2 regions of the Paenarthrobacter sp. AMU7 genome follow, and region 2 is predicted to be linked to the other one. Evidence: riboswitches for the same ligand, from Rfam matches in the RefSeq annotation. Region 2 holds a riboswitch; the other holds the start of a gene.

Region 1 (11,351 bases), 1.0 Mb from region 2:
GTCCGTCAGTCCACACCGGAATGCTCCAACGCTGCGATGCAGCCGATCCCGCAGCCATGCAGGAGCGCAACGAGATCCTCCGCCACCTGCGGAACTACGCCGCAAGCCATCACCTGGATGTCCGCAGCACCACACGGGCTGTCCGCCTCGATTTCCTTGGCTCCGACCCTTCCCAACAGATCGGCTATGGACTGGCCGCCAGCATGACCACTGCCGGGCTCAGGACGGGGCTCCACGCCTCCGGCCCCCTCGAGTCCACCCGCCGCCAGTGGGCCGTCCACACTGCCAACGGTGTTCTTCTGGCCGACCATATTGTGGTCACGCGCTGCGCACAGAGCCAATTGCGCCGAATGCTGGCGGAACTCGGCATAGCGATCGGCCAAAACCTGGTGGCCGCAATGCGGGCCGTCGGGATGCACCTTGTAGGAGTCGGCGAGCTCATTACGCCCACACCGAAGGAAGTACTTCGGCAGGCAAAGGCTGTAGGCCAGGCGATATCGTCCAAGGTGGCCCTCCCTGCAGGGCCGGGCATCGCCACCGCTTAGCAGATCAAACCTGGCTGCGAACTATTCCGCACATAACTTAACGCCAAAGGCCGGTGCCCTCGAAGATGAACTCTTCGAAGACACCGGCCTTTGAACTGAAGCGTGAGGCTTATGCGCCAGCGCGTACGTAGGTCAGGGGACCCGTTGCGGTCAACCAGCTGATCGGGTGGATACCCGTCTGGTTGCCGTTGATGCCACCGCTGATGGCCTGGCCGTTGCCGATGTAGATGGCGACGTGGCCGGACTGGGCGATCATGTCACCGGGCTGGGGTGAGCTGACAACCTTGCCGTAGTTCATGAACTGCATGGGACCGAGGTCGCCAACGGGGATGCCTGCGGAGCCGAGTGCGCGCTCCACCATGGCGGTGCAGTCCTGCATGATGCCGATCTGGGCGTAAGCCGAGGCAACCATGGCGGCATTGACGCCACCAACAGCCGGAGCAGCAGCAGCCGCAGGAGCGGGAGCAGCAGCGGCCGGAGCGGCTGCAGCAGCCTTGGCAACAGGAGCCTTGGCGGCGGCAGTGGTGACTGCTGCCTTCTTGGCGACAGGAGCCGGAGCAACCGGTGCAGGCTTTTCGATAACCGGAGCTGCAACGGAAGCAACAGCGGGGCGCTCGAAGTTGACCGTAGCCGTAGCCAGGGCGGTAACAACCTGGGTGGGAGCGTCGGCCGAAACGGTCTCAGCGACCGTGGCCGGGCTGGAATCCCGCTGAACCGGAGCTTCAGCAGCGTGAGCTGCAATGGAGCCGGTCAACACAAGGCCCGAGGCTGCTGCGATAACAGCTGCCTGGCGGCCAGCGCCGGAAGCGTTGCTGGCAACTGCCTTGGAGATGGAGATGAACGGATTAGGACGTACGCTGTCCGCCTTACGACGGCCGCGAAGAATGCGTGAAGACATGAAAGAGCCTCTCCCGATGCCTGCGAGGTTAGCTGTCGGATTCGGATGGGAGTCACCCGGCCACTATCTCCCGCTGTTCAGCGGAAGCATCGTGACTTCACCCCAAGGCACGCTCGAAAGCGGCCCAAAATGGGTTCCCCGTCTCTGCCGTAAGGTTTGTCTGCGAACGGATTCCGGACTGCGGCAGAGCTAGGCAATCAGACCGGAAGTGCCCGCTACGTGGAACAGGCACAGGTACCACCGTACGCGATGATCACGCGGAAGTCACATTTAAGTAACGAGAAGTACGCTTCTGGCGTGTCGCAGTAACCGTTTCGAGATCTTCGCAGCTACGTAGAAAACCCCGTTATTCCGCGGGAGAAGGGCCCTCAGGGTCGTTCGAAGCAGCCAGTTTCCTGCGGGCAGTAACAGCCAGAAAAATAACGAGACCAACAGCAACAACCGCCAGGCCCACGATGCTCCATGGGAAGGGCTGGGAGGCGTCGGCCGCGGGCTCGCTGTTGCCGGTTCCCGACGCCGCAGAGCCCGGGGCCGCGGTTCCCGCCGTCGGCACCGCCGCTGAAGGTGTCGAAGCGGACGGAGCCGATGCGGACGGAGAGGCTGCCGCCGGGCCGCTGGCCGTCGTCGTGCTTCCTGCGGTGGCCGTGAAGGTAAAGGTGCCCTCGATGGGGTGCGAATCGCTGCTGACGACGCGCCAGACCACCGTGTATTCGCCGGCCGGAGCGCCTTCGCGCAACTTCTGGACCGCCTGGTTGTCGATGATTTCCACCGGGCCGTCGGCCCAGTTTTCGCCGCCCGCAGTGACCGTGACGCCCGAACCGATGGCGAGCGGCCGGTTGTTGAACGTGATGGAAACCGACGCCGGGACGTCCGTGACGCTGGTGCCACTGGCCGGCGTCGTGGATTCAGCGACGTCGTGGGCGGACGCCGGCGCCGCAGTAAACAGCAGGGCGGACGCGAAGGCAAGAGCAGCGACGACGGCGGCCAGAAGCGGGCGGATGGTACGCATGGGGCGGTTTCTCCTAGTGTTGGCTTCCTTACAGACTAGGCGAATCGTCCGGAGCGCCCGCACCGGACCGCATAGGATTTGAGGGCACACTCCCCCCGATCCCCGGAGTCTTTCATGCTTAAGCAAGGTTCTGCAGTAGACCGCTACTTCAAAATTACTGAACGTGGATCCACGTACTCGCGGGAAATTCGTGGCGGCTTCGCAACGTTCTTCGCCATGAGCTACATCGTGGTGTTGAACCCGCTGATTCTCTCCGGGGCGGATTCCAGTGGGGCATCCCTCGGCTTCACAGCCGTCGCAGCCACGACGGCCTTCGTGGCGGGCATCCTGACCATCCTCATGGGCGCGTGGGCCAAGCACCCATTCGCCGTTGCAACCGGGCTGGGCGTCAACGCCTTCGTTGCCGTCACGGTCGCCTCGCACCCGGAACTCACCTGGCCGGACATGATGGGCCTCGTGGTCCTCTCCGGCATCACCATGCTCATCCTGGTGCTGACCGGTTTCCGTACTGCCGTGTTCAAAGCCGTGCCGGAAGCGCTGAAAACGGCGATCGTGGTGGGCATCGGCCTCTTCATTGCACTGATCGGCCTGGTCAACGCAGGCTTTGTACGCCGGATTCCCGACGCCGCCGGCACCACGGTTCCCTTGGGCCTGGGCGTGGATGGCAAGCTCATGGGCTGGCCTACCTTGGTGTTCGCAGTGGGCCTCATCCTCACCATCGCCCTGGTGGTCCGCAAGGTCCGCGGCGCCATCCTCATCGGCATCGTGGTCTCCACGGCACTGGCAGCCATCCTCGAGTTCACCCTCCACATCGGCCCCAGCTTCGACGGCAAGAACGTCAACCCGCGCGGCTGGTCCCTCGTGGCTCCCACCCTCTCGGAGTGGGGCGCCCCGGACCTGTCCCTCATCGGCAAGGCCAACCCGTTCGGCGCGTTCCAGCACCTCGGTTTCATCGCTGCAGCACTGTTGGCGTTTGTGATCCTCCTCAGCATCTTCTTCGACGCCATGGGCACCATGGTGGGACTGGCCAACGAGGCCGGAACCGTGGACAAAGACGGCAACATCCCCAACGTCGACCGTGTCCTGCAGGTGGACGCCCTCGGCGCGATCGTGGGTGGTGGCGCGTCCGTTTCGTCCAACCAGATCTTTGTTGAGTCCGGCGCCGGCATCGGCGAAGGTGCCCGCACCGGCCTCGCCTCGATCGTCACGGGCGTGCTGTTCCTGGTGGCGATGTTCTTCACGCCCCTCATCAACCTTGTACCCTTCGAAGCCGTGGCTCCGGCACTGGTGGTTGTGGGCTTCATGATGGTCTCCCAGGTGGGCAAGATCGATTGGCAGGACTGGGGTGTCGGCATCCCTGCGTTCCTGACCATCTCCCTCATGCCGTTCACGTACTCGATCGCCAACGGCCTCGGTGCCGGCTTCATCTCCTACGTCCTGATCCGCACCTTCCAGGGCCGCGCCCGCGAAGTCCACCCGCTCATGTGGGCCGTGGCCGCTGCGTTCCTGCTGTTCTTCGGCATTGGAACCGTGGAGGAGCTGCTGGGCGTCAAGTAAGTCTCCTGCGGACCTAAGTCCGGAGTTTCAGACACCCGCCTGCTGGGAAAGCTGGTTTTCGTGTGCCCGTTCGGGTGTGCTTGAAGCATGGAAACCAGCATCACCCTCGCCGTAGACGTCAACCCTGGGCCGTGGAAGGGCCGCTTTGACGGAGACGGCACTGAACACCGCCGCTGGTGGCAGGCAGTAGCACCCCTGACGTCGCCCGCGCCCGCAACTGCCTCGCGTCCCGCCGTCGTGCTTGGTTTTTGCAGCGATGCCGGAGTGCGCCGCAACCAGGGCCGGGTCGGTGCTGCTGCGGCTCCCGCTGCCATCCGCACGGCGCTGGGTCCGCTGGCGTTCCATCTTGACCGGGACGTGTTCGACGCCGGTGACGTGGTGGTGGAGGAGGACTCACTGGAAGCCGGCCAAGAGCGCGCCGGACGCGCCATTACGGAACTGCTCGACGCCGGAAACCTCACCGTGGTGCTGGGCGGCGGCCACGAAACCGCGTTCGCCAGTTATCTTGGCGTGGCCGGTTCGGACACGGTCCGCGGCAAACGGCTTGGTGTCCTGAACCTGGATGCCCACTTTGACCTTCGCGACGAACCCACACCGAGCTCGGGTACGCCGTTCCTGCAGATGGCCCACGCAGAAGCCGCCGCCGGCCGCGAACTGCAGTACGCCGTCGTCGGAATTTCGGAGCCGAACAACACGCGCACCCTCTTCGACACCGCCGATCGCCTGGGAGTGAAGTACCTGCTCGATGAGCTGTGCACGCCGGAGGCAGTAGAGATTTTTGTTGCCGATTTCCTGGCCGGCGTGGACGTGCTGTACCTGACCATCGACCTGGACGTGATGCCTGCATCCGTGGCGCCCGGGGTCAGCGCACCCGCAGCCTATGGCGTGCCTTTGCCAGTGATCAACGCGGTCTGCCGGCAGGTTGCTGCGAGCGGGAAGCTCCTGCACCTGGACATAGCGGAGCTGAACCCGGAGTTTGATATCGATCACCGCACCGCGAAAGTGGCCGCGCGACTGGTGAACGCCCTGCTCGCCTAGCGTTCCCTTTTCCAGCCGCCTTCCTCCGCCTACTCTGTGGGGAGGGAAGGATGGCGATGCGCGGAACTCCTGTGCAGGACAAGTGGGCTTGGGTGGCAGGGCCGATAGCTGTGGCTCTGGGACTCGCAGCGCACATGGTGGCGGGCGGCAGCGCTCCTGCCCTACCCGTCCTCCTGGCCTTCGCCGCGTTGTGTGCGCTCGCCGCCCAACTTATTTCCCGTTGGGTGCACGGACCGCTGCTGCTGCTCCTCCTTTCCGGCTTGGCACAGCAGCTGCTGCACTTCGGTTTCGAGGCTTTCGGAGGGTACTTTCCCGGCAGCGGATTACTGGACCACTTGCACGGCGGCCCGGTCTTGGGGGATGTGCCAACCGGGGATGTGCCAACCGGGGCCGCGTCCGGTGGCGGCGACAGACACCTCCTCCTCTACACCCACATGGCAGCTGCGATCCTCACGCTGCTGGTGGCTGCGGGAGTGTCGTTCGCAGTGAGTCGCGCCAAGGCGTCCACAGCTCAACGGGCAGCAACCTTGCGCAACGTTGAGTAGCCCGGCGACTACCTGCGTAGCGCTGCGAAAGCCTGCGACATGAACTTTGATCCGGCCGCCGCCAGGCGCCTAGTGTCGTTGGCACGTGGTGTACCCGAGAGGCCAGGGAGCTGCCTGCAAAGCAGCGCACGCGGGTTCGAATCCCGCCACCACGTCTGAGTGGCCCCGAGACCGGAGCCCCTCCCTGCGTCGCATTTGAGGGCAATGTTCGCTCCAACATTGCCATCAAATGCCACCTCGCGGGAGCATGAGGTGAGGCGCAGGGACTTTGCTGACCGCAACAACACGGCCGCTCCTTTGCGCAGCGGAGGCGCAGCACCATGTCACCCAGCACTGAGCCGGCGGACGGTTTCCTGACCGACTACTACCAGCACGTGGCAGAGGACGATGTCCGCAGCTACACCCCTGAAACGCTGCTGGAACGGGCCCGCTACCATCGGTCTTTGGCTGAGCGGCGTGAGCCCGGGCAGGCCGTGATCGGGGTCCTGCATGAGCCCGACGCCAGCGTGGTTTCGATAGTCAGCGATGACATGCCCTATCTGCTCCCATCAGTCACCGCCGAAATCGCCAGGGACACCGCATCCATCCGGCTCCTCGTCCACCCAACCTTCACCGTCACCCGGGACCCAGCCACCCACCGCCTGACCACCATCCACAGCGCGCCGCAACGTATCGGGCTGCCCACCGGCGTCGAATCTTCAGCTGTCGTCATCAGTCCGCAGCTGGCCACCCCACATGATGGGCACGACGGCGGACCGCTCGCCGAAGCGTGGATGGCAATCGAAATCCCCCGGCTCCCGGACGATGCGGCTGCCGACCGCTTGGTGGGCCGGCTTCGGAGGGTCCTGCTCGACGTGCGGGCGGCCGCCGAGGACCATGCTGCAATCCATGAGGAACTGGCCCGCGAGGTGGAGGCCTTGGATGAGGTGGGAGGCCCGGGTGCTGAAGCCCGGGAGGCCATGGAGGCCCGTGAGCTGCTGCAATGGCTGGGTGAAGGGAACTTCGTGTTCCTCGGATATCGCGGGCGCCGGGGGCTGGGCGTGCTGCGGGATCGGGCGGACCACATGGACCAAATGGACTATATGGACCGGGAAGAGCCACCCGGAGGTTTTCCCTCCGGGAAACCCCGGCTGCTCACCCTCACCAAGTCCACCCAACGCTCCACGGTCCTGCGCCGCGCCTACCTGGACGAAATTACCGTGCAAACAGCCCGGACAACCGAACTGGGTACTGGCGGGCAAAGCACCGCCAGGCACAGCTTTGTGGGGCTCTTCTCCCCCAGTTCCACGTCACATTCAGCCCTGCAGATTCCCGTCATCCGTGACACGGTAAAGGAAGTGATCCGGGCGTTCGGCTATCCGCCCGGCTCGCATCACGGCAAGGAACTTCTGGCTGTGATCGAGGGGTATCCCCGTGATGAGCTGTTCCACATCGACTCCGGGCAACTGGCCGACCATGCCCGCGAGATCCTGCGCCTCCAGGAGCGTCACAGCACCAGGCTTTTCCTCCGGCCGGACTCCTATGGGCGGTTCATGACAGCGCTCGTGTTCCTGCCGCGCCACCGGTACAGCACGGCCGTGCGGCTCAGCATTGAACGTGAACTTCGGGAAGCCTTCGGTTCGGACGCCATCGAATTTGAGCTTCGTTTGGGCGAGTCCGCCATGGCCCGGGTGTTCTTCCGGGTGCTGTTGCCGCAGGCGGCTTCGACTCCCGGCGGGACGCCCGGCGTCGTGGATGCCGCAATCCTGGAGCCTCGGATCATCGCCGCTACCAGGACCTGGGCACAGGGCCTGGCTGAGGCGCTGCAGGCGCGCTATCCCTCGGAAGAGGCGGCGCGGCTCTCCCGTGAGTGGGCCGCCGCGTTCCCGGCAAGTTACAAGGCCGACTTTGAGGTGGAGGACGCTGTTGAGGACATCTCGGCGTTCGAGAGCTTCCCGGCCGCCGACGACGTGGAGCCCGATCCCCTGCTGACCGTTTATACACGGCCCGGCACCGCCGTGCTGACCGAGGACGCCCGGATCCGGCTGTATCTGACCCGCCCCAGGAGCCTCACCCAGATCCTCCCGTTCTTCCACAATCTCGGCTTGAAAGTCCTGGACCAGAGGCCTTTCGACATGCAGCGTGGAGACGGCAGGCAGTTCTTTCTGTACGACCTCGGGCTCAAGTACCCGCGTGGCGTGGATCCCCTGACGACGGGCGGATTGCTGGCGGGCGCGTTCTGCGCCGCCATGCGGGGCGACGCGGAGTCCGACGCCTTCGATGCATTGGTCATCCAAGAGGGCATCGGCTGGCGGAAAGTATCCATTTTGCGCGCTTACGCCAAGTACTTACGGCAGTTGGGAAGCACCAACTCATACGGCTTCATCGCAGACACGCTCTGGTCCAACCCCCGGGCAACACATGCGCTGCTGGAACTCTTCGAAGCGAAGTTCAACCCGGACCGTTACGCACCGGACCTGTTTGATCCTGAGCTCAACAACCGTTCCGGTGTCACGTCCCACGGCGACGTTTTCGAGGAGGGCACCAGCGGGCTAAGTCACCGGACGCAGGCAATCCATACCGCCAGGGCCGCCCTGGCCGAAGCCATCGATGCCATCCCGGTCCTTGACGCCGACCGTCTCCTCCGGACGCTCGCCAGCTTGGTGGAAGCGACCTTGCGCACCAACTTCTACCAGGACAAGCCGTACATCAGCATCAAACTCGATCCCTCCGGCCTCCGGGTGGCCCCACCGCCGCGGCCACAGTTCGAGATTTGGGTTTACTCACCACGGGTTGAAGGGGTCCATTTGCGTTTCGGGCTGATCGCCCGCGGTGGCCTCCGATGGTCGGACAGGCGCGAAGATTTCCGAACCGAAATCCTGGGGTTGGTAAAGGCGCAAACGGTCAAGAATGCCGTGATTGTTCCTACCGGGGCCAAAGGTGGCTTCTTTCCCAAGCGACTCCCCGACCCGGCGGAGGACCGCGCTGCCTGGCTCACGGAGGGCCAGGAAAGCTACCGGACGTTCATCCGCGGGCTGCTGGACGTCACGGACAACCTGGTACCGGATCCCGACGGCGGCAGCAACGGTCGCGTCGTCACGCCACCGCGGGTGGTGCGGCACGACGGCGACGACTACTACCTGGTGGTCGCGGCAGACAAGGGGACGGCTGCCTTCTCCGACATCGCCAATGCCGTTGCGGCGGAGTACGGTTTCTGGCTCGGGGACGCTTTCGCATCGGGCGGTTCGGTGGGCTACGACCACAAGCAGATGGGCATCACCGCCCGGGGTGCATGGGTGTCCGTCCGGCACCACTTCAGTGAGCTCATGATCGATTCCAGGGCCCAAGACTTCACTGTAGTGGGCATCGGCGACATGAGCGGTGACGTTTTCGGCAACGGCATGCTCCTGTCCAACCACATCAAATTGGTCGCCGCCTTCGACCATCGGCACATCTTCCTGGATCCCACGCCGGACCCTGCTGAGTCCTACGCGGAGCGGGAGCGGCTCTTCAGGCTCCCCCGATCCAGCTGGGCCGACTACGATCCCGCCAAGCTGAGCCCGGGAGGCGGTGTTTTCGCGCGGACGGACAAAACCATCATGATCACCGAGGAGGTCAGGCTCGCGCTCGGTTTGGCTGAAGGTGCAGAGGCTACGGGTCAGTTGGCAATGAGCCCGCCCGAACTTCTCAGGGCGATCCTCATGGCGCCGGTGGACCTTGTGTACAACGGCGGCATTGGCACCTACGTCAAGGCGTCCACGGAGTCCCACGCCGACGTCGGGGATAAAGCAAACGACGCCATCCGCGTCGATGCCAACCGGCTCCGCACCCACATCATCGCTGAAGGCGGCAACCTGGGCGTCACGCAACGCGGCAGGATCGAGGCTGCGCTGGCGGGCATCCTGGTGAACACCGATGCGATCGACAATTCGGCGGGCGTGGATTGCTCGGACCACGAGGTGAACATCAAGATCTTCCTGGACCGCATGATTTCGGCAGGCAGGATGACCGCATCGGAACGGACAGCGTTCCTGCAGTCATTGCAGGCGGAAGTAGGCCGGCTGGTGCTCAAAACCAACGATGACCAGAACGTCCTGCTCCTCAATGACAAGCAACTGGCCGTGGAATGGAGCCCCAGCTTCGAAAGGACCATGGACTGGTTGGAATCCGTAACGGATCTGGACAGGGAACTGGAGTCCCTCCCCAGTAACGGTGAACTGCAGGCGCGGGTCCTCACGGGCAAGGGCCTGACCACTCCCGAGCTCGCGGTGCTGGCCGCTTATGCCAAGATCGAGCTCGCCCGGGAGCTCACGGAAGGCGGACTCGCTGATGATCCGTGGTTCTCGCAAACACTGCGCGAGTACTTCCCCAGGCAGGTCGCGGAGCGGTTCGGCGAACATCTATCTACGCATCCGCTCCGCCGGCACATCGTTGCCACCGTGGTAGCCAACGACATGATCAACATGGGCGGAATCGCGTTCGCTTTCAGGGCCATGGAAGAAACCACGGTGTCAGCAGCCGCCGTGGCACGCGGGTTCGTGGTGATGCGTAAGGTCTGGGATCTGGACTCCGTGACCCAGGCAATCGCCCAACTGCCGGCAACTACGCCCAGCGAGCACGGTGCCGCAGTGGCTTTGGACATGCGACGCCTGCTGGACCGGTCGGTGCGCTGGTACGTTACCCATGACTTCCGCGATAAGCCCCTGTCCGATGCTTTGGCCCGGCTGGAGCAACCGATGTCCCTCATGCGGGCCAACTTCACTGGTTTCCTGCACGGCATCAATTTGGCACACTCCCAGAAGCGGCTCGCCCATACCGATGCCGTCGGCCTGCCCCACAGTTTGGGAATCCGCGCATCTGAGCTGCTGGTCAGTTACGGGCTGCTGGACATCTCGGCCATCGCAGAGGAACTCCAGGAGCCGGCAGACGCCGTGGCGGAGGTCTACTTCGCCGTCTTCGAACGGATTTCCGCCATCCCGCTGCTGGAACACATCACCATGCTTCCGCGGGACACCCATTGGGAGTCCCTGGCCCGGGCTGCGCTCAGGGATGACATGTACCTGGTCCTCGCCGACATGACCAAAGCGGTGGTCCGGCATACTCCGCGGTCCAGGGTGGCGGCCGATCCTGTGGAACGGATCGTGGATTGGGAGCACGGAAACATCGAGCAACTGGCGCGGGTCCAAGAGACCATCCGGGAGGCCATCAAGCCAGGTCCGGTGGATATCGCTGCTCTTTCAGTAGCTGTCAAACTCCTCCGCGCCATGGTTCGGACATGAGACCCACGTCACCTGACTGCCAGTCATCTTACATATCTTGGAGCTCACCGCCTATGATTGATGGGTCGCCCTCGCATGCGGCACGTAATAGGAGGCCCCCCAATGACCCCTGCAATGACTGCAGAACGCGAAATTCGCCTGTCCTTTTCGAAGGCAGACGAGATCCACGACGGACTCGACCGCGCCGTGGATGCCTTGATCGAAAACGCAGCAGCAGACGCTGCCTGCGGAATTCTGGTGACGCGCCACGAGCCCGGCACCTACACCGTGGCTCTGGACGAATCCGTTCCCTTCGGCCAGACCCGCGAAGTACTCGCTGCCTGATACCCCAACGTATTCCCGGCAGCGACGCAAAAACCGGGGCCCGTTCCTTTCCGCATCTACTACCCGCGGAAGGGAACGAGCCCCGGTTTCTGTTTAAGCTATGCCCGTCGGAGAGTCACGCCGTCGGATTTCATGAACAGTTCCTTGCCCTCTTCGGTAACGCCGGGGCCCGAATGC
Region 2 (11,351 bases):
ACAGAGGATTCAGTGCAGAATTTCCAAGGAGTAGGGGTAAGCCCTGGCCGCATCATTGGTTCCGTCCGCCAGATGCCCAAGCCGGTGAGCGAACCGCCGTCGGGAGAACGGTTGGCTGCGGACGTTGCCCCGGAAGACGCCGTCGCAGGCTTGAAGGCTGCCGCGCAGTCCGTCCATGACGAGCTCAAGGGACGTGCGGAGAGCGCTTCGGGCGACGGCAAGGCCGTGCTCGAAGCCACCGCCCTCATGGCCAAGGACACCATGCTCCTGAAGTCGGCGGCGAAGCTGATCAACGCCGGCTCCTCTGCTGAGCGTGCCATCTGGGAAGCCGGCGCGTCCGTCTCCGAGATGCTGCACAACCTGGGCGGCTACATGGCCGAACGCGCAACTGACGTCCTGGATGTGCGCGCCCGCATCGTGGCTGAACTCCGCGGCGTGCCCGCACCCGGCATTCCCGCTTCGGACACGCCCTTCATCCTGGTGGCAGAGGACCTCGCGCCGGCAGACACCGCAACACTGAATCCCGCGGTGGTGCAGGCGCTGGTGACTTCCGGTGGAGGACCGCAGTCCCACACGGCCATCATCGCGCGCTCGCTCGGCCTGCCTGCAGTGGTCGCGGCTCACGGCGTTGACGACATCGCCGACGGAACCGAGATCTACGTCGATGGTGCGGCCGGCTTCGTGGCGGCTTCGCCCTCTGACGAGCACCGGGCTTCTGCCATCGCATGGGCCGAAACGTCAGCCACCCTCGCCGAATTCGACGGAAACGGCACGACGGCGGACGGGCACTTGGTGCCGCTCCTCGCCAACGTTGGTGGAGCCAAGGATGCCGTGGCGGCCGCCGCTTTGGGCGCCCAGGGCGTTGGCCTGTTCCGTACCGAGTTCTGCTTCCTGGAACGTGACACCGAGCCCTCCGTGGACGAGCAAGCCGCAGCGTACAAGGCCGTGTTTGACGCGTTCCCGGGCAAGAAAGTTGTCCTCCGCACGCTGGACGCCGGCGCCGACAAGCCCCTGCCGTTCCTCACGGACGCCACCGAACCCAACCCTGCGCTGGGTGTCCGCGGCTACCGCACCGACTTCACCACGCCGGGGGTCCTGGAGCGCCAGCTTGAAGCCATCGCCCGGGCTGCCTCCGATTCCGACGCTGATGTCTGGGTCATGGCACCCATGATCTCCACGGCTGCTGAAGCCGGACGCTTCGCTTCACTGTGTGCAGCTGCCGGAATCCGGACGCCCGGCGTGATGGTGGAAGTTCCCTCTGCCGCCCTGACCGCCGCCACCGTGCTGCGCGAGGTGGGGTTTGCTTCCCTGGGCACCAACGACCTCACCCAGTACGCCATGGCCGCCGACCGCCAGCTCGGCCCCCTCGCCGAACTCAATACCCCTTGGCAGCCCGCCGTACTGCGGCTCGTGCAGCTCACCGTGGAAGGCGCGGCGCAGGAAAGCTCGGGCCGTGAAGGTGACGCCAAACCCGTGGGTGTTTGTGGTGAAGCAGCTGCCGACCCGGCCCTCGCCGTCGTTCTTACCGGGCTGGGTGTCACGACGCTGTCCATGACCGCCCGGTCGCTGGCCGCCGTCGGGACTGTCCTGAAGACCGTGACCCTGGAGCAGGCGAAGGAACTCGCCCGCCTGGCCCTTTCCGCGCCCAGCGCCACCGAGGCCCGCGACTGGGTCCGCGCCAAGCTCCCCGTGCTCGAAGAGCTCGGCCTCTAATTTTCACTTCCGACCTTAGGAGAAACCATGCCCGAACGCACAGCCACCATCGCCAGCCGCTCCGGCCTCCACGCCCGCCCCGCCGCGCTGTTCGCCGAGGCCGCAGGCGAGCAGCCGGTTGAGGTCACCATCGCCATGCAGGGTGACCCTGCCGATGACGCGCTCGACGCCGCCAGCATCCTTTCGCTCATGACGCTCGGCGCCGCGAAGGGCGACGTCGTGGTGCTTCGGGCGGAGGGTGACGGTGCCGACGCTGCGCTGGACGCACTGGTGAAGCTGCTGGAGACGGACCTGGACGCGGAGTAGTTTTAGCTGGGCTGTCCCGGTTAGATGGTTTGCTGCGTGTTGGACGGCAGGAGTCGCCCAACGCGCAGCGAACCATCGAAATGGGTAGCGCTTTCAAACGCACGGCTCACGCTAGGCTTCTGCCATGGCATTGATAGCTCCCCGCGTCACCGCAGGACTCCCCGCCGACGACGCCCGGAATCTGGCGCGCTCCCTCCAGGACAGCGACGACATCACCGTGTTCGTGGACGGCACAGTCCACCGCCTGCCTGATGAGGCGAGGGATGCCGTCGTCGACCTCCTCGCGCGGCTGAGCCGGGGCGAAACGGTGACGGTCAGCAGCGTTGAGGAAATGCTCACCACCTCGCAGGCCGCCGAGCTCGCCGGGATCTCGCACACCTATCTGCGCAATATGACCGACCGCGGCGAAATCCCCGTGGAATACCGCGGAACACATCGTCGGATCCGGCAAGCTGCCATCATCGCTTGGCTGGAATCCCAGAAGAAGAAACAGGCTGCCGCGGCGGAGGACCAAGCCGGCGAAAGTGACGCCGACGCCGACTCATAGGGTCGACAGTGATAAGGATCAAGCAACGATCCCAGCCAACAGGCGGGCACCCCTTAAAGCCGGGGTTACGCTTGATCGGTGGGCAATTTCAAAGGGTGGCATATCGTGGCCGGGTTGGCCGCAATGGCCCTTGCCGCACCCTTGGGCTCTGCCATGGGATTGAACTTTGTGGCAACCTTCATGTTCGCGTGCACAGTGTTCGTGGCCGTTGCGATGTGGACGGAATCAAAAATTGCACGACGCCGGGACGCGGCTGAGGCGTCCGCCGCCGCCGAATCGGCACGCCCGGCAGGCGACCCCAACGAATCCGATGACGCCACAAGGTCCGACGACGCCACAAGGGAGTAGGCATGGGGTTCAATAGCGGTATGGCTTCGACTTCCCCCTCCGTTGTGTGGCCCGTGGTGCATGAGGAACGTCGCGCCCTGATCCGGGACCTTGAACCACTTCAGCCCTCCCAATGGAGGACCCCGTCACTGTGCCCTGGCTGGGACGTCCATGATGTCCTGGCGCACGTGATCGACAGCGCCAAAACCACGCGCCTTAATTTCATTCGCCGGATGATTGCCTCCCGGCTGAACTTTGACCGCGACAACGCCGTAGGTGTTGAGCGCGAAAGGACCCCTGACCCGGCTACGACCCTGAGTCAGTTGAAAGCCGTGCTCTCCCGGACATCCGGGCCGCCTGCAGGCCTGGGGACCCGGTTGGTGGAGGCGTTCGTCCACGGCGAGGACATCCGCCGTCCGCTGGGGATGCGCCGCGACTACCCCGCCGCGCACGTGGCCACTGCCCTGCACTATCAGGTGCGGACCAGCACCAAGATGGGCGGAGGCAAGGAGGTGGCAGGAGGCTGGCGCCTGGTGGCCACCGATGCATCCTTCGATCACGGGGATGGCCCTGCTGTGGAAGGGCCGGCCATTGCCCTGCTGCTGGCGGTGTCCGGCCGACCAATAGCAGAGGACGAGCTGAGTGGCCCCGGGGCTCCGGTGTTCTTGCGGCGGACACCATCATGAGGGCGCGGAGCAGGCCGGCAGCAATGCTGTCTGCAGACGTAGAAGTTCTGGGATTGAAGGGGCGGATCCTGTGGGCTGGGGGCACGCCTGAGCCTGCCGCTGTCCCCGCTGCCGGCTCTGAGGCCGATCCCACCGGGCCCGTCTATGTCCTGGTTCACGGCATCGGAGTCTCACACCGCTATTTGGCCCGGCTGCACACAGTCCTTGCAGCGAGCGCACCCACCTACTCCTTGGACCTCCCGGGGTTTGGAGGGACTCCAAAGCCTGATCGACAGCTTTCGGTGGAGGACTACGGCGCCTTCATTGCGGAGGCCCTCGCTTCCCGCGGCATCGGTTCGTACGTTTTGGTGGGCCATTCGATGGGTGCGCAGTTTGTTATCGAGGCGGCTTTGCATTCACCGGATCGGGTCCGCCAGGTGGTGCTGATGGGGCCAGTGGTTGATTCGCGGCACAAAAACGTGAGGCGCCAGTCCGTGGCTCTTCTCCTTGACGGGATGCTCCGCGAAAGCCCCTCCTCCAATTTGATCGTCACGTCGGACTATCTCCGCTGCGGTCCGCGCTGGTACCTTACTGAACTGCCGGTGATGATGACGTACCCCACCGAGAAACGCTTGGCTGGTATCAAGGTCCCTGTGCTGGTCCTAAGGGGAAGCCGCGACAACGTGGCCGGCCCGGACTGGTCGCTTCGGCTTTCGAGGGCCGTTGACCAGGGGCGCTTGGTGGAGATCCCCGGCGTCGGGCATGTAGCGCAACACATGCGGCCCCAGGCTGTGGCGGACGCCATCCGGAGTTTCGTTGCAGCGACAGCGCTTCACGGCCAGGCGCCTTGATGAGTCCACGCGTCCCGGCTAGGCTGGCGAAGCCATCGCATTAGTAAGTTTGCTTATGAAAGGGCTGATCGTGACCACTGGAGATAACAAGGACGAGCAAGGCTTCGGCGCAACCGGCGCCACTGGCCCCTACGGTGCCGCAACGCCCCCGGCCACCACCAAGAATGACGTCAACGCCGACCCCGAATTGCGCCAGGACGAAGACGAGGACCCCGCCGCATCCTCCAACCCCGATCCCCTCGACGGGAACGTCACGGGCTTGGAACCAGGCGGAGGAGTGCCCCCGGGAGAAACCCCGCCGGCCGAGGGCAGCATGAGCAGCGACCAAGGACACGAGGAGTAAGCAACTGCGGGCGCCAAGCTACGGCAGCCCCAGGAGCTCCCCAAGATCGTAATCCGCCGGCTCTTCCAACTGGGAGTAAGTGCAGCTCTCCGGCGTTCGGTCCGGCCGCCACCGCCTGAACTGCGTGGTGTGCCGGAACCGCTCGCCCTCCATGTAGTCGTAGGCCACCTCGATGACCAGCTCGGGACGCAGGGGCACAAACGAGAAATCCTTGCCCGCGCTCCACCGGCTTTGGGCACCGGGCATCCTGGAACCGCCGGCTCCGTCGCCCTGGCTGGCCCACTCACCCCAGGGATGCTCGCCCAGTTCAACCTGATACGGCTCGAGCTCAGCTACCAGGCTTTCCCTGCGGGCCATGGGGAAGGAGGCCACCACCCCCACATGCTGGAGCCGGCCGGCGTCGTTATAAAGACCCAACAGCATGGACCCCACAACTTTCGCGGTCTTGTGCCAGCGGAAGCCGGCCACCACGCAGTCCGCAGTGCGCTCGTGCTTGGTCTTGAACATCACGCGCTTGTTGGGCAAGTACGTCCCATCCAAGGGCTTGGACAGCACACCGTCCAGGCCTGCGCCTTCCAACTGCACGAACCATTCCTTTGCACGCTCAAGGTCCGTGACTGCAGGGGTGACGTAAACGGGCGGCTCCGCCTTGGCGAGCGCATGTTCCAGGATGGCCCGACGCTCCGAAAAGGGAGTGCCCATCAGGTCGTCATCGCCGAGGGCAAGGATATCGAACGCGATCATGGACGCCGGAGTCTTCTCGGCGAGCATCCGGACCCGGCTGTCCGCGGGGTGGATCCGCTGCTGCAGCACCTCGAACTCCAGCCGGTTGCCCTCGATCAGGACAATCTCGCCGTCGATCACGCATTTGTCCGGAAGGTTCTTCCGCAGCGCCTCCACCAGTTCGGGAAAGTAGCGGGTCATGGGTTTCTCGTTGCGACTGCCCAGAATGATCTCATCGCCGTCCTTGAAGACTATGGTCCGGAAGCCGTCCCACTTGGGCTCGTAGTGCCCAACATCGGGGATGGCCGGAACGGATTTGGCGAGCATGGGCGAGACGGGTGGCATCACAGGCAGGTCCATAGACAATGTCTACCTGCCGGTGCACGCGGAAGCTAGTCCCAGGCGATGGATATCTTGGCCGTGGTGGCTGCCGCACCGGGAGCTCCCAGCGCCGGCCCCGAAGCCTAAGTGCCAGGACCCTCTCATCCGGGGAGGCCTACCGTCCGTTATATTAATGTGACTTTACTTTCCGGCTCATGTACCGTCGTAGGGCGACCCGTATCTCCGCTGGGCCGCTTCCGGAATGACGCCGAGCTCTGCCGCATTCCGGAATCCGCCAGACCCGCGGCAGAGGCGGGGGACCCAAAAGTTCCCGGACTTTCCCAAGTCCTTGGGGTGAAGCCGCTACGGCGGCCGGACGGCCTCGTCCGAACCCGACAGCTAACCTCGAAGGCGTTGAGAGGCAACCACCATGTCCCCAACCATGGATCAGCCGCGCCGCGCCGAGACTGAACGCGGGCGCACCAAGCCAACCGGACGCCGTCGGGCCCACCCCAGCGGATCCCCCCTCAGCGCGCAGCCAGACACTGTGGCCGCACCCGGAACGACAAGCACGACGCCGGAGGCCGCCACTGCGGCTATCCCCGCCGTCGCAACACATACCACGCGTGCAGCCGCGCGCGCGGCCGAGCGGGAGCGTGCGGCACGGGCCGTGATCGCGCCTGAAGCATCGGCCTCGCAGCCGGCCCCGGAAACGGCCGCACAGGAGGAACCCGCAACTGCGGCGATTCCCGTCGTGGAGGCAGCACAGGCTGCAGCTCCGGCCTCCACTACGCCAGGGCCTCCTACCGCGGCCATTCCCATCGTGCAGCAGGCCGCCCCGAACCACGGTTCTCAGGAACCCGACACCCCGGAGCCCGTAACTGCCGCCATTCCGGTGGTGGCCGAGTCCGCCCGCACTGAGCCACCGCGGGGCAAGTCCCCTGCCCAGGTCGCGGCGGCCGCAACGGCCTCGGCAGCACTGGCGAGCCGCAAGGATCTCCGCAAACCTGCAGCTGCGCCCACGGCCGCCAAGCCGGGCTTTGGTGGCTCTTCGCCAGGCCGGGAACCCCATACGGTCCTGCGGAAAGCTGCATCCGTCAAACACATGAGCCAGCGCATGGCCGTGGTGGCCGGCGCTCTCGGGTTGCTCCTGACAGCCGGTACCCTGGGGCAGGCCCTCGAGCTGCCATTCTTCGGCCAGGAGACCCCCTCCCAGGAAGCCAGCGGCGCCGACCGGAATTCAGGCTCGGCGACTCCCGCGCCCAGCGCCTCCTACTCAAGGGCATCATCGCCCTCCGCGTCAGCTGCTGCGACGTCGGCAGGCGGCCAACCGGCCACGGTTCCGGAGGCACCCGCACCAGGGTCGCCGTCGTCGGTTCCCACCCCGAAAGTTTCCTTGGCCGACCCCGTATGGGTCCCGTCCGCAGTGCCGTCAACCATCGCCGCGGACCCGGCCACCGCCAGCCCGATCCCCACCCAGCCGGCGCCGGCACCCAGCGAGGCGCCGTCGGACACGATCACCACGCCACCCACGACTCCGACGCCCACAACCACACCGACGGTCACACCCACGCCGGCTCCTACCCCCACGCCGACGGGGACTCCCACGCAGACCACCAAACCCAAGCCCTCGGGCAAGCCCAGTGCGGCCACCGCGCCGCAGCCCTCCGGGACGGCACTTGAAGAAATCCTTGACGCGGCAAAGGACACCCTCAAATGAGCACCCGCTTGCCACGCACCACCACGCATGTGGGATGGCACAGCCGGTACTGCAGCAGCAGCCGGACGGCCACGTTCCGGCGTCGATTGGGCCGCTGGAGCTGCCAGCGCCTGAGGCGGCCGTAAAGCAAGACCGTGCCAATGAGCAGGCGCCCGCACCGGGCGCCTGCTCATTGTTCTTGACAACCTCAGATCCGCGGCCGGCCGGCCCAGCGGCGAGCTTTCAAGGCAGCGTGCAATTCGACGCGGATCGCTCCGCTCAACGGGTCAGCGCCGATGAGCTGCCGGATCCGGCCGAGCCTGTTGTAGATGCTGCTCCTGTGGAGATGGAGTTTGGCCGCGACGTCCTGCACTGAACCATCACTGTCATAGAGGAGTTCCAGGACGGGCAGGAGTTCGCCGTTCTTGTCCTGGTCCTCCAGCGTTCGGAAGTGCACGGAACCTGTGTCGTCCCAACCTCCGGGTGCCAGCAAGCGGTCGAAGAGCTGATAGACGCCTACGGACCGGCTGTCCACGAGCTCGCCGAGGGGTTGATCGACGACGGCAGCCTGCGCTGCAACCTTGGACTGCCGGTACGCTCCTGCGAGCTGCCGGATCACCTGGAACGGCTCGCTGATGCCCAGGATCACCCGGTCCACCGCCCTGCCGGAGCGCTTGGCGAGTTCCAGTTGATAGTGGACCAGCACCTGGGCGTGGTCCGCCCGACCACCGGACTCTCGAAACAGGACCACGGAATGCGTCTCCGTTCCGGCGCTGAACAACGCAGCGTTGACGCCGATGGTGGACTGCAGTGCAGCTGTTCGGTGCGTAAGGGTTGCGGCGAGGGGATCGACGTCGGACCTCGCGCCGTCCGCGTCCAGGATGGTCACCAGTTGCCATGGACCGCGGCCTTGGATCTCCTTCCACCCGGCCACGGCCGCCACGGCATTCGATTCGCCACTGCAGGCCGAGAGGAACTCCTGCTCGCGCCTGCGCCGGAATTCCGACTCTGCAGTGTTTGAATCGAGGAGCAAACCCGCCAACAGGTCCAACTCATCACGCACGCCGGGCAACTCGGCGAGTATCGCCGTCGGACTTTGTTCTTCAACGTCCAGCTGGACCCACAAGTAGCCCACGCGGAAGCCGCGCACCAGGAGCGGCACGCAGACGCGGCCCAGCATTCCGAGTTCCTCGTTGGCGGGAACGACGACGGGACGCACCGCCGTGGCGATGCCGTGGGACAGTTGCCACGCGCTGACGTCGCTGGGGACACGCTTGCTGAGGAGGAAGTTCACGCGGACGCGGTCGGCGTGCGACTGGTTGGAGCTGTACGCGAGGAGGACGCCGTCGAGGTCTTCGAGGGACAGGCCGCGGCCCAGCTTCAACGCCACGCGTTCAACGATCTGTTCCACGTCCTGCTGCATCAGGAAAGCGTACCAACAGCAGGCGACACCTGACGCTCCAGGGCTCGACAAATGTCGAGATGCAGAGGTGAAGATCCTTGAGTTTCCGGGGCGCCTCCGCCTGTGCGCGGCAAAACCCATGTCGCCTGCCTCACAGCCGGATTTATTCTGGAATCACAGCCCGCAACACATTTTCGGCCGAAAAGGCCGCTAACGATGGAGCCCACAGATGATCATCGGCGTCCCCAAAGAAATCAAGAACAACGAGTTCCGCGTAGCCATCACGGCCGCAGGTGTCCACGAATTCCGCACCCATGGACACACCGTTCTGGTTGAGCGTGGCGCAGGCCTCGGCTCGGGCATCACCGACGAGGAATACTCGATCGCCGGCGCCGAAATCGTCAACGAAGCTGACGACGTCTGGGGCCGTGCGGACATGGTCATGAAGGTCAAGGAGCCCATCGCGGCCGAGTACCACCGCTTCCGCAAGGGCCTCATCCTCTTCACCTACCTGCACCTCGCCGCAGAACCCGAGCTCACCGCCGAGCTCATCAACTCCGGCGTCACGGCCATCGCTTACGAAACCGTGCAGGAAGGCCGCACCCTTCCGCTGCTCGCTCCGATGTCCGAGGTAGCAGGCCGCCTGTCCGTCGTGGTGGGCGCTTCCTCGCTGATGGCTCCCGCCGGTGGCAAGGGCGTCCTCCTGGGCGGCGTACCGGGTGTCCGCCCGGCCAAGGTTGTTGTCCTCGGCGCCGGCGTTGCAGGAACCAACGCCGCTGCCATGGCGCTGGGCCTTGGTGCTGATGTCACCATCATGGACATCAACATCAACCGGCTGCGTGAACTTGACGCCCTCTACCAGGGCCGCCTGAAGACCGTTGCCTCCAACGCTTACGAGATCGAGAAGTCAGTCATCGATGCAGATCTCGTCATCGGTTCCGTCCTGATCCCGGGCGCCAAGGCTCCCAAACTGGTCACCAACGAGCTCGTTGCCCGCATGAAGCCGGGCTCGGTCCTGGTGGACATCGCTGTTGACCAGGGCGGCTGCTTCGAGGACACGCACCCCACCACCCACCAGGAACCGACGTACAAGGTCCACAACTCGATCTTCTACTGCGTTGCCAACATGCCTGGCGCTGTTCCCAACACCTCCACGTACGCACTGACGAACGTCACCCTGCGCTACGCCGTGGCACTGGCCAACCTGGGCGTCAAGGCTGCCTTCGACCGCGACCCCGCGCTGGCTGCCGGCCTCAATATCGCCGCCGGCCACGTGGCACACCACTCCGTTTCCGAGGCGCACAACCTGCCCCTCGTCAACGACTGGCACACCCTGGTCTCCGCGTAGTTCCAAGGCCTAACAAACACGACGGCGGGGTGCGGCTTCCACACGAAGCCGCACCCCGCCGTCGCGGTTTAACCCGCAACGTTATCCACCCCGGTAGTTCTCCCCATGGCAGCCCTGTTCCGCAGTAGTTATGCTCGGGAGACGCCTGGTGCCACGACTGGTCCGCAGGTTTTTACCAATGTCGCTACGTTCAGGGGATGCGTGATGGGGCTGAGTACATAATGGGGCAGGGACTGGTAGGCGCCGACGTCGGTGATCTCCGCCGACTCTCGGCAGTGATGGACTCCGAAGCTGAGAAGATCACCACACTTCAACAGCAGCTCAATGTGCTCATCCAGAATGGCCACTATTGGCGGGGAAACGATGCCGAGCAATTCCGCAGCAACTGGCACAGCCAGCTGTACGGACGGCTCGGTGCGGCAGCGGTTTGCCTCAAGGACAACGCCCGCGCCCTGAAACTCAATGCCGACCAGCAGGAGCAAGCCTCGCTGGGCGGGGCGGGACGGGGGCTTGGCGACGGAAAGGGCAGAGGCCCCTCAGGGCCGCTGGGATTCACTTTTGATCCCACCACCTTCGGTCCTGTCACTGTGGAAGGCAATGGCGGATTCGACAGTCAGGCATCGGGCGAAACGCACGGATCCATGGGGCCGGGCGGAATCGCGATTGGTGGCTCCGGTGATGCGTCCACTGGCGGTGAGATGACGTGGACAGCGGAATCCGGATACGGGCCGGTGGACACCACTGTCACCAACGAAACATTCATCGGAGCGCGTGCCAACGGCGAGTTCGATGCAAGTGTGCCCTCCGGGCTGCGACTCCCCCATGCCAGCGCCACCGGCGAAGCTTTTGCAGGGGCCGAGAACACCACCACCGTGCGGTCCGACTTCTTCGATGGCTGGGTCACCAACACCTCTACCACGCGAATGATGACCGGAGTAGAGGCCAGCGCACACGCCGAAGCGACCAGCCCATTCCTGTTTTCTGCGGGCGGTGAGGGTTTTGCCGGTCAGAAGGTCACCATGGATAACAAGACCGACTTCGCCGGAGGGCTGTTCTCCCTGGGGCAAGGCGGAGAACTGCGCGCCGGTGCCTGGGCAAGCGCCGGC

Evidence for each region. A riboswitch is a leader RNA that binds a small molecule or an ion and turns the genes downstream of it on or off. The one in region 2 is predicted to bind cyclic di-AMP.
Region 1: it holds a riboswitch for cyclic di-AMP, as region 2 does, so the genes downstream of both, ABQM86_RS02825 (hypothetical protein) here and ABQM86_RS19900 (hypothetical protein) in region 2, are expected to answer to the same signal.

Annotation. Positions count from the first base shown of each region.
Region 1 is NZ_CP165735.1:564,548-575,898, reverse strand. It holds gene ABQM86_RS02830 (FAD-dependent monooxygenase) at 1-545, shown strand, start outside; gene ABQM86_RS02825 (hypothetical protein) at 655-1,443, opposite strand; cyclic di-AMP (ydaO/yuaA leader) riboswitch at 1,447-1,639, opposite strand; gene ABQM86_RS02820 (copper resistance protein CopC) at 1,790-2,452, opposite strand; gene ABQM86_RS02815 (NCS2 family permease) at 2,567-4,009, shown strand; gene hutG (formimidoylglutamase) at 4,097-5,047, shown strand; gene ABQM86_RS02805 (hypothetical protein) at 5,104-5,592, shown strand; tRNA gene ABQM86_RS02800 (tRNA-Cys) at 5,677-5,747, shown strand; gene ABQM86_RS02795 (NAD-glutamate dehydrogenase) at 5,913-10,850, shown strand; gene ABQM86_RS02790 (hypothetical protein) at 10,953-11,174, shown strand; gene ABQM86_RS02785 (hypothetical protein) at 11,273-11,351, opposite strand, start outside.
Region 2 is NZ_CP165735.1:4,329,522-4,340,872, forward strand. It holds gene ptsP (phosphoenolpyruvate--protein phosphotransferase) at 13-1,713, shown strand; gene ABQM86_RS19865 (HPr family phosphocarrier protein) at 1,741-2,019, shown strand; gene ABQM86_RS19870 (helix-turn-helix domain-containing protein) at 2,144-2,566, shown strand; gene ABQM86_RS19875 (hypothetical protein) at 2,645-2,914, shown strand; gene ABQM86_RS19880 (maleylpyruvate isomerase family mycothiol-dependent enzyme) at 2,917-3,579, shown strand; gene ABQM86_RS19885 (alpha/beta fold hydrolase) at 3,603-4,409, shown strand; gene ABQM86_RS19890 (DUF6480 family protein) at 4,480-4,752, shown strand; gene ABQM86_RS19895 (ATP-dependent DNA ligase) at 4,771-5,835, opposite strand; cyclic di-AMP (ydaO/yuaA leader) riboswitch at 6,080-6,224, shown strand; gene ABQM86_RS19900 (hypothetical protein) at 6,227-7,516, shown strand; gene ABQM86_RS19905 (PucR family transcriptional regulator) at 7,704-8,921, opposite strand; gene ald (alanine dehydrogenase) at 9,127-10,245, shown strand; gene ABQM86_RS19915 (hypothetical protein) at 10,443-11,351, shown strand, end outside.